DNA from 3 places in the Rhizobium oryzihabitans genome. Region 1 is predicted to be linked to each of the others. Evidence: riboswitches for the same ligand, from Rfam matches in the RefSeq annotation. Region 1 holds a riboswitch; each other region holds the start of a gene.
What was found. A riboswitch is a leader RNA that binds a small molecule or an ion and turns the genes downstream of it on or off. The one in region 1 is predicted to bind thiamine pyrophosphate.
Positions count from the first base shown of each region.

Region 2: another riboswitch for thiamine pyrophosphate. It lies ahead of thiC (phosphomethylpyrimidine synthase ThiC); the one in region 1 lies ahead of thiB (thiamine ABC transporter substrate binding subunit).
Region 3: another riboswitch for thiamine pyrophosphate. It lies ahead of G3A56_RS18165 (ABC transporter permease); the one in region 1 lies ahead of thiB (thiamine ABC transporter substrate binding subunit).

Region 1 covers NZ_CP048632.1:2,376,770-2,380,041, reverse strand. The annotation lists partial or broken gene thiP (thiamine/thiamine pyrophosphate ABC transporter permease ThiP) at 1-871, opposite strand, end outside; partial or broken gene thiB (thiamine ABC transporter substrate binding subunit) at 891-1,903, opposite strand; TPP riboswitch at 1,941-2,051, opposite strand; gene G3A56_RS12200 (VOC family protein) at 2,097-2,489, opposite strand; gene G3A56_RS12195 (ABC-F family ATP-binding cassette domain-containing protein) at 2,582-3,272, opposite strand, start outside.
Region 2 covers NZ_CP048632.1:2,535,123-2,538,394, reverse strand. The annotation lists gene thiC (phosphomethylpyrimidine synthase ThiC) at 1-1,159, opposite strand, end outside; TPP riboswitch at 1,254-1,365, opposite strand; gene G3A56_RS12910 (acyl carrier protein) at 1,549-1,800, shown strand; gene G3A56_RS12905 (acyl-CoA dehydrogenase family protein) at 1,800-2,981, shown strand; gene G3A56_RS12900 (amino acid--[acyl-carrier-protein] ligase) at 2,986-3,272, shown strand, end outside.
Region 3 covers NZ_CP048635.1:303,109-306,380, reverse strand. The annotation lists gene G3A56_RS18170 (ABC transporter substrate-binding protein) at 1-608, opposite strand, end outside; gene G3A56_RS18165 (ABC transporter permease) at 605-1,390, opposite strand; TPP riboswitch at 1,519-1,621, opposite strand; partial or broken gene G3A56_RS18160 (alpha-glucosidase) at 1,658-3,272, opposite strand, start outside.

The DNA.
Region 1 (3,272 bases):
CGTCCCAAAGACGGGCACCAGAGCCCTTGCCGTCGAAACGGCGAATGGGACGGCCAAGCGAGGCAATTTCCGCCTCGGGCGATGGCAAAAAGGCGAGAAGGCCAAGCAGTATCGCCGTGAGGGCGATCTGCAGAACCGAAAGTGCAATCGCCCGCTGCGGATCGAAATCGAACCGGAGCGCCTGATAGATCGCCACTTCCAGTGTCGTTGCCGCCGGCCCGCCGCCCAGCAGAAGCACGAGCGTGAAGCTTGTGGCGCACAGCATGAAGACAAGCCCGGCAATGCCGGGAACCAGTCGCGAGACCGTCGGCCATTCGATGAAACGGAAAACCGCAACCGGCCCCATGCCGAGGCTCGCGGCCATGCGCCAATATTCGCCCGGAATGCGCTCCAGCCCGGCCAGCATCAGCCTCACCGCGACCGGCAGATTAAAAAACACATGCGCGATGAGGATGCCGGAAAGGCCATAAATACTGAAGGGCTCATCCGCACCTGCAAAAACAAGGGCCGTATTCAAAACACCCTGCCTGCCCCAGATGGCGATGATGCCGAAGGCGCCGACAATGACCGGCAGCCCCATCGGCACCGCCATTAGCCGGATGATCCATATCCGCCCCGGAAAATCTTGTCGGCGGGAGAGCGCCAGTGCCACCGGCAGGCCTAGAAGGATCGATAGGACGGTCGACAGCGTTGCCTGATAAAGCGTGAAACGCAGGATGCGCAGCGTATAGGCATCCATGATGCCGGCGGCGGGTGCACCGGCATCGAAAGACAGAAGGGCCGCGACAGCGAGCGCCATGAACAGGAAAACGGCGGCAAAGGCCGCCGTTCCGGCAATGATCGACCACCTGTAGTCGCGACGCAGCATCATGCGCGGGCGTGCCTCTTCCTCAATTCATGCTCATGGCTGCAAGCCATTCGTCGATCCAGGCCTTGCGGTTCTTCGCCACCTCTTCCGGGTCCATCAGGAATGTCTTCTGCGGCACGACGAGTTTGGAGAACGCCTCGGGCAGGGGCTTGGACGTTTCAGCGACCGGCATCATCCAGTTGTTTTCCGGAATGGCATCCTGAAATCCTGATGTCAGCGTGAAAGCGAGGAACTGCTTCGCCAGTTCCTTATGCGGCGCGTTTTTGAGAAGGCCGGAAACCTCGATCTGGATGTAGTGCCCCTCGGAAAAAGCCGCGGCCTGATAGCGATCCGTCTTTTCCGAGACCATGTGATAGGCAGGCGACGTGGTGTAGGAGAGCACCATCGGAACCTCACCCTTGGTGAAGAGGCCATAGGATTCCGACCAGCCCGGCGTGACGGTGAGGATGCGCTTTCTGAGCTTCGCCCAGGCTTCCGGGCCTTGTCGCCATAAACCGACTTTACCCAGAGCAGCAGGCCAAGCCCCGGCGTGGAAGTGCGCGGGTCCTGAATGGCGATCTTCTGCGAGGGGTCGCCTTCCACGAGGTCCTTGAGACTCGTCGGCGGGTTTTTCACCGTCTGCGTGTCATAGATGACGGCGAAATGCCCGTAGTCGTAGGGCACGAAAACATCGTCCTTGTAACCGCCCGGCACCTTGGCCGCCGATGCATCGATGCCGCTGACATCAAAGAGACCGGTCTGTTTCGCTTCCGCGACCAGATTGGTGTCGAGACCAACGACGACGTCCGCCTTGGACCCTGCGCCTTCAAGCTTCAGACGGTTGAGAAGCGCAACACCATCCGCCACGCCAACGAAATTGAGCGTGCATCCGCAGACCTTCTCGAAGGCTTCCTTCACCTTGGGGCCGGGACCCCATTCGGAAACGAAGCTTTCATAGGTGTAGACGGTCAGTTCCTGTTTATCTTGCGCAGCGGCAAGACCGGGCAGAAACAGCGAAGCGGCAACGAGAAAACTCGGGAAAAGACGACGGCGCACGGGTACCTCCTCATAACAAAAAGGGAAATAGCCGCTTGCCTTGAAGCCGTCTAATCCCTCCGCCGGTATGAACCGGATCAGGTTCTTCGGGTTGGCAAGCCTCTCAGCCTTTTGCACGCAAGCACAAAAGACACCCCGTTAGATCATGATGATGATGTAGTCCCGCCGTCTCTGATTGGCAAGATGGCTGCCGTCAGCCCTGCGCCGTCATATGGACCAGTTCCCAGACGTGACCGTCCGGATCCTGAAAGCTGCCGGCATACATGAAGCCATGGTCCTGAACAGGTTTCCAGCCGCTTCCGCCGGAAGCAAGCGCCGTTTCGATCATCCGGTCGATTTCTTCGCGGCTTCCCGCCGTAAGACAGGTCAACACCTCTGTGCTGCGCGTCGCATCGGCGATATCGCCATTGATGAAATCGCGAAAACGCTCTTCCTGGAGAAGCATCACGAAGATGTTCTCCTCAACGATCATGCAGAGCGTGCGGTCATCCGAATATTCCGGATTGAAGCTGAAACCGAGAGCCGTGAAGAAGCTTCTGGATGTCTCGATATTCTTGACCGGCAGATTGACGAAGATCATGCGCATTTTCTGAACTCCTCCGAACCCGCACAGGAAACGGCAATTCCGCCTCCCTGTCAAAGGCGGATGAGGCCTCAGTCAAGAAATCGCGACCGCAGTCACCCCTCAATTTCCTCGCGCAGCATCTCCAGCTCCAGCCATTCCTCTTCCATGGCTTCAAGCTTTTCGCGCAGCTTTGTCATTTCCTGCGCCAGCGTGTTGAAGGCAGCGGGATCCTTGGTGAAGAGATTGGGATCGGCCATGCGCTGCTCGCGCTTTGCGATTTCGCCCTGCGCCTTTTCCATCTCCTTGGGAAGATTTTCGAGCGCGAACTTCTGCTTGAAGGAAAGCTTGGCCTTGGCCTTTGAAGGGTCCTGCGACGCGGAAGCGGAAGGTGCGGCCTTCGCCCTTTCCTGCTTCTCCGCCTTGCGTTTTTCTTCCGCCGCACCCTTTCGCTGCGCCATCATGTCCGAATAGCCACCGGCATATTCGATCCAGCGTCCATCCGGCTGGTCCGGATTGGCGGGCGCAATGGTGGAAGTAACGGTGCGGTCGAGGAAATCGCGGTCGTGGCTGACGAGGATGACCGTGCCGGAAAAACCCGCAACGATTTCCTGCAACAGATCGAGCGTTTCAATATCGAGATCGTTGGTCGGCTCGTCGAGGATGAGCAGATTGGTCGGCTTTGCCAGAATGCGCGCCAGAATAAGACGGGCGCGCTCACCACCGGAGAGGTTGCGGATCGGCGTGCGGGCCTGTTCCGGCTGGAACAGGAAGTCCTTCATGTAACCCGTCACATGTTTCAGTTCG
Region 2 (3,272 bases), 160 kb from region 1:
ATTGCGCCGCATCATTGGCGTCGGCGATCGAGCCGGGTCGCAGGCCGTCACCCAGCGAGAAGGAAACGTCATAGGCGCGGCAGATATCGCAGATCTCATCGAAATGCTCATAGAGGAAACTTTCCTTGTGGTGATGCAGACACCACTTGGCCATGATCGAACCACCACGTGACACGATGCCGGTGACGCGGTTGACGGTGAGCGGGATGTAATGCAGCCGAACGCCGGCATGGATGGTGAAATAGTCCACGCCCTGCTCCGCCTGTTCGATCAGCGTATCGCGGAACACCTCCCAATTGAGATCCTCTGCAATGCCGTTGACCTTCTCCAGCGCCTGATAAAGCGGCACGGTGCCGATCGGCACCGGCGAATTGCGGATGATCCATTCGCGGATATTGTGGATGTTGCGGCCGGTCGAAAGGTCCATGACGGTATCGGCGCCCCAGCGGATCGCCCAGACCATCTTCTCCACCTCTTCGGCCATGGAGGAGGTGACGGCGGAATTGCCGATATTGGCGTTGATCTTCACCAGGAAATTGCGGCCGATGATCATCGGCTCGAGTTCCGGGTGGTTGATGTTGGCGGGGATAATGGCACGGCCCGAAGCAACTTCCTGACGAACGAATTCAGCCGTTACGTAGTCGGGGATCTGCGCGCCAAAACTCTCGCCATCGCGGATCAGCTTCTCTTTCGCAGCTTCGCGTCCGAGATTTTCCCGGATGGCGATGAATTCCATTTCCGGCGTGATGATGCCGGCACGCGCATAGGCAAGCTGGGTCACCGCCTTGTTCGCCGTGGCTCTCAGCGGCTGATGGCGCACGGAAAATTCGGGCGTCAGGCGCTCGCCGGTTGCAAAGCCGTTATCCTCCGGCTTGACGTGCCGGCCGTCATAAGCCTCGACATCGCCACGCGCCACAACCCAGTCGTGACGCAGACGCGGCAGGCCCTTTTCGATCAGAACGGCGTATGAGGGATCGGTATAGGGACCCGAGGAATCATAGACCGTCACCGGCGGTTCGCCGGCGGTCGGGTGAACGGCGATCTCGCGCATCGGCACGCGGATATGCGGATGTAAAATTCCGCTTTTATGGGTTTTCGTGGAGGCGGGATGCGGCCCGGTTGTAACCGAAAGCGGGATATTCTTGGCAGCGATATTCATCATGAGGCTCCAAAGTTTGACAGTGGAGACCCAGTTCGAGCCGGAATGATGGAAAATACCGAAGTGCCGACACTGGACGCCATACGCCAGCCGACCTTCGGTCTTTGCACCGTCCCTACGCCAGTATGAACTGGATCAGGTTCAACGGGTCACTGCGCATGAAAGCAGAATCTCAGCCCCTTGACGGGACACCCCTGGTGAATGGAGGATAGCAAAAGACACCACCCGACATTTGTCAAGGGCGCGGATCAATGCTTGGCAACGGTGCGTGAATGTCGCATGTTGCCGTCAGCTGTAGTTAACCTAACGGTTTAGGTGAATATTATCGTTTGCAACGTAACGATAAGCACAAACCATCCTAATGTGAAATTCACGGGAGATACGTTGGAATGAATGCGACTATTCGTGAAATACTGGCAAAATTCGGCCAGCTTCCCACCCCCGTCGATACGATTGAAAATGAAGCCGATCTTTATGCGGCCGGCCTTTCTTCCTTTGCATCGGTGCAATTGATGCTGGGTATCGAGGAAGCTTTCGATATCGAATTCCCGGACAACCTCCTCAACCGCAAGTCCTTTGCAAGCATCAAGGCCATCGAAGACACCGTTAAGCTCATCCTGGACGGCAAAGAGGCCGCCTGATGAACGTAACCGTATCGCCGCAGGATGAAACACTGTCGGCGCGCGCGAGCCGTGTCGCGACGATCGCCGCCAAACATGCGGACGAGGTGGATGTCACCGGCCGCTTCCCTGAGGAGGCTGTCGATGCATTGAAGCGGGAACGCCTGCTGGGCATCCAGATCCCCTCCTCCCTTGGCGGCGAAGGGGCCTCCCTGCAGGAAATCGCCGATATCTGTGCCCGGCTTGGCCAGGCCTGTTCGGCAACCGCGATGATTTTCGCCATGCACCACATCAAGGCATCCAGCCTTGTGGAACATGGCGAGGCAAGCGCTTGGCATGCAGGCTTCATGAGCCGCATTGCAAACGAGCAGCTTCTGCTTGGCTCTGCGACGACCGAAGGCGGCATCGGCGGCAATCTGCGCAATTCAATCTGCGCCATCGAGGTCGACGGAGACTTCTGCCAGCTGGAGAAGGACGCCACCGTCATTTCCTATGGCAGCAATGCCGATGCCATCCTCATCACCTCCCGCTCCCACAAGGATGCCGCGCCCGCCGATCAGGTGATGACCGTCTTCCTGAAAAATCAGTACACGCTCGAAAAAACCCATGTCTGGGATACGCTTGGCATGCGCGGCACCTGTTCGGACGGTTTCCTGTTTCGCGGCGAAGCGCCGGCAGTGCAGATATTCCCGAAACCATTTGCTGAAATCGCGGCGCAATCGATGCTTGCAAGCTCCCATCTGCTGTGGAGCGCCGTCTGGTACGGTATCGCGTCCGACGCCGTGCTGCGCGCCCAGTCCTTTGTGAGAGCAGCGGCGCGCAAGTCACCCGGCGTCGCTCCGCCCGGCGCGATCCGACTTGCTGAAGTTTCCACCAAACTGCAGGTGGTCAAATCCAACATCATCGCCGGCATCAAGGCTTACGAGGACACCAAGAGCGACCCGGACAAGCTCATGTCCATGGCCTTTGCAGTGGCCATGAACAATGTGAAGATCTGCTCTTCGGAAACCATTCTTCAGATCATCGACCACGCCATGCTGGTCTGCGGCATCATGGGTTACAAGAACGGTACGCCCTACAGCCTCGGCCGGCACCTTCGCGATGCGCATTCCGCCCGCCTGATGATCTCCAATGACCGTATTCTCGGTAACTCCGCCAATCTCCTGCTGGTTCACAGGCAGGACACCAGCCTTTTGGGATAAGACCATGGACATGCAAACATCCTTTCTCGATCGACTGTTCGAAGAGGGCCTGCTGATTGAAACGGGTGTGGACGGTCTTTACGGGCGCAGCGGCCAGTTCGAGGACGTCATTGCCGCATTCGAACGGCTGATCGACCGCACGGGCGGCGCTGACGGCGCGGAAGCAATCCGTTTTCCGCCGGGCATCAACCGCGCCTATTTCGAAAAAAGCGGCTACATGAAGAGCTTTCCGCAGCTTGCCGGCACGGTCCACTCCTTCTGTGGCTGCGAGCTCGACCATGTCAGCCTGCT
Region 3 (3,272 bases), on a different replicon from region 1:
TCTGGGAAGAAGGAGCGGCCCTCGTGCCCCTCAAGCTTCATCTGCGTCAGTTCGAAATTGCGGAAGCCGCCAAGCGTGGCGTCCACCTTGCCGGCGATCAGGGAAGGCGAGAGCGAAAAATTGACGTTGACGAGTTCCACATCGTCTTTCGTCAGGCCGTCCTTCTCCAGCATGCGCTTCAGCATGGCATCTTCAAAACCGGAAACGGAAAAGCCGATTTTCTTTCCCTTCAGGTCCTTCAGGCTTTTGATCGGCCCATCGGCCAGAACGGTGACGGTGTTGAGCGGCGTTTCCACCAGCGTACCGAAACGGACGAGCGGCAGCCCGGCATCGTGGTCGAGATAGAGATTAGGCTGGTAGTGGACGCCGATATCGGCCTGTTTTGCCGAGACCAGACGCGGCACGGCGGATGGGTCTGCCGGCGGAACCAGTTCGACCTCCAGCCCCGCATCGGCAAAGAGCCCGCGTTCCTTGGCGATCACCATCGGCGCGTGGTCCGGGTTCACGAACCATTCCAGCAACACGGTCAGCTTGTCGGCCGCCTGCGATTGCATGGGGGAAAGCACGCTTGCTGCCGCGACGACGAGGGAAAGAAGAGTTCGCTTCATGGTGCTGAAAGTCTCCGCAAATATTTGAAAGGAATGAGGTGTTCTGTCTCTTTGGCCCAAGGGGCCAGATTGGCTGTCGCCCGGTCGACGGCAAGCCGCAGCAGCACCGCCATGACGGCGAGAATGGCCATGGCGGCGAACATGGTGTCGGTCTGCATGCGGGCATTGGACTGGATCATGACGAAACCGAGCCCGGCCGAGGCGCCCACCCATTCGCCGATGACGGCGCCAAGCGGGGCGAGCGGTGCTGCGACCCTCAGACCGGAAATGAGCGAGGGGAGTGCCAGCGGCACACGCAGCCGGGTGAGGATCTGCCAGTGGCTCGCCTCCGTCAGCGAGGCGGCGTCGAGGATCGCACGGTCGGTGCGGTTGAGACCATCGGTGAAAGAGGAGGCGACGGGAAAGAAAATGATGATCCCTGTCATGACCACTTTCGAGGCCATGCCGAAGCCGAACCAGAGGACGAGGATTGGGGCCAGCACGAAAACCGGAAAAGCCTGCAACACCAGAACCATGGGCCAGACGAGGCGGCCAAGACGCGGGATGGCGGCAATCGTGAAGGCAACGAGAATGCCGGCCGTGACACCGGCGAAAAGCCCGACGGCCATTTCGCCAAACGTCACCATGGCCTGTCCGAACAGAAAACCCGGCTGGCGCAGGAAAGCGGCGGCGACATCGGCAGGCGAGGGCAGGATATAGCGCGGCGGCGCAAACAGCCATGTCCCTGTCTGCCACAGAATGAGCAGAAGCAGGACGCCGTTCAGCGCATGGGAGGGACGCATGGGCCGGACCTCAGACGCAACCGCACCATGTGCGAAGGACGGGAGGTTTCAGCATCATCATTCGGTCTCCAGATGTGACAATCACGGAGATCCGGGAAAAGCGGAGAAGAGAAAGGGCAGCACCTTGAAAGCGCGACAGTTTCCGTTCCTACGCCGGCATGACCCGGATCAGGTTCAAGGGTCCGGCTCATCGCCGTCTCAGCACCGTTCGGTGCTCCCCTCGGAATGGGTCGGAAACTGTCGCTTTTTTAGCTGGCTGTCAACGGCTCAGATGCTGCGAAGCTGTTCAAATAGCTGACGATGGCTGCTATCGGCGCGATAGAAGACAGCCGGTTGGCCAAGCGGCGCTTCGACGGTCGCCTCGCGTCCGCCGGGATGATGCTCGCCGCTCCACAAATGCACCCATTCCCCGTTGCCGGGAAGATAGAGCGTGCGCTGCTCTTCTCCGGCTTTCCAGACGGGTGCGACCAGCATATCGGCTCCGTAGAGATAGCAGTCCTGGAGGGTGTAGGTCTGCCGGTCATCTTCGTAATGCAGGAAAAGCGGGCGCTGCACAGGCAGTCCGGTCGTGGCCGCTTCGGCGGAAAGCGATTTCAGGTAGGGGCGAGTGCGGTGTAGAGGGTCGTCATGCGGGCGAAATGGGAAAGAACCGCGTCGTCCTGGTCGATCTGGAGGTTGTCGCGCGGGCGGTTGCCCTCATGGGTGCGCATGACGGGGGTGAAGGCGGCCATTTCCGCCCAGCGCATGATGAGTTCCGCTGTTCTGACATTGCCGAACAGGCTGGTATATCCGCCAATGTCGGAATGGTGATAGGCGTTGCCCATGAGGCCGGAAGAGAGCGCGCCGCAGATGACGGTGACGAGGCCGTCGTGACGGGAGAAATCGACCGACTGGTCGCCACCCCAGATGAGCGGGCAATGAGCCTGCACGCCGGTGAAGCCTGCCCGCATGAAGAACAGCGCCTCGCCAGTCTTGCCGCGGCTTTCGACGCCCTTCGCATTGACCTCGGCCCAGAGTGTGGGCCAGGCATTGTGCATCAGCTTGGCGTCGACGCCGTTCGACAGCGTGATGTCGATCGGCAGATATTCGCCGAAATCGGCCATCCAGCCGGAAAGGCCGAAATCCAGCATGTTCCGGCCGATGATCTCCTCGGCAAACCATTCGGCTGCGGCTGGATTGGTAAAATCGACCACGCCGCAATCGAATTCGCCGAAATCCACCAGCGCCGTCTTGCCGTCCGCGCCGGTGGCGAAATAACCGGCCGCTTCGGCCACGGGGAAAAGCGGTCCGTCGACGCAGAGATAGGGGTTCACGTAACCCAGAAAGCGGACGTCCTGATCGGCAAGCTCGGCTATCTTCTGGCGAAGATGCGGATAGCGGGTGTCATTGGCCTGCCAGTCCCAGAAGAGACGCGCGCCGAAGGATGTCTGGCGAAGCCCCACCCAGTCCTCGCACCACAGGCCTGAGACCTTCGTTCCGGCGGCGCGGATTTTTTCCAGCCGGGCAAAGGAGTTGACGCCGTCCTTTAACCCGATGATCGCGCCATTATAGACCCATTCCGGCAGTTCCGGCTGGCGACCGAACCGCAGCGAGAGGGCGGAAACGATATCGGTGAAATGATCGCCCGCGAAGAATTCGATACGCTCCGGGATCGTCCAGATCTCGATTTCGTGGAAATCGGCATTGCGGAAATCGAAGACCGAATAGGCCGTTGTTTCCACATGCAGCGCATATTTGCGCGAGGAGAGATAGGTCGGCTGCGGGTAGTTGGTGTTGTAATAGTCACCACCCGCCTTGCCGCTGACATCCGACTTGAAGGTGATTTCCGTTGTCTTGTCGCGGCCGACGCCGGGCTCCGACGTCCAGAGCGGGAAACGCCGGC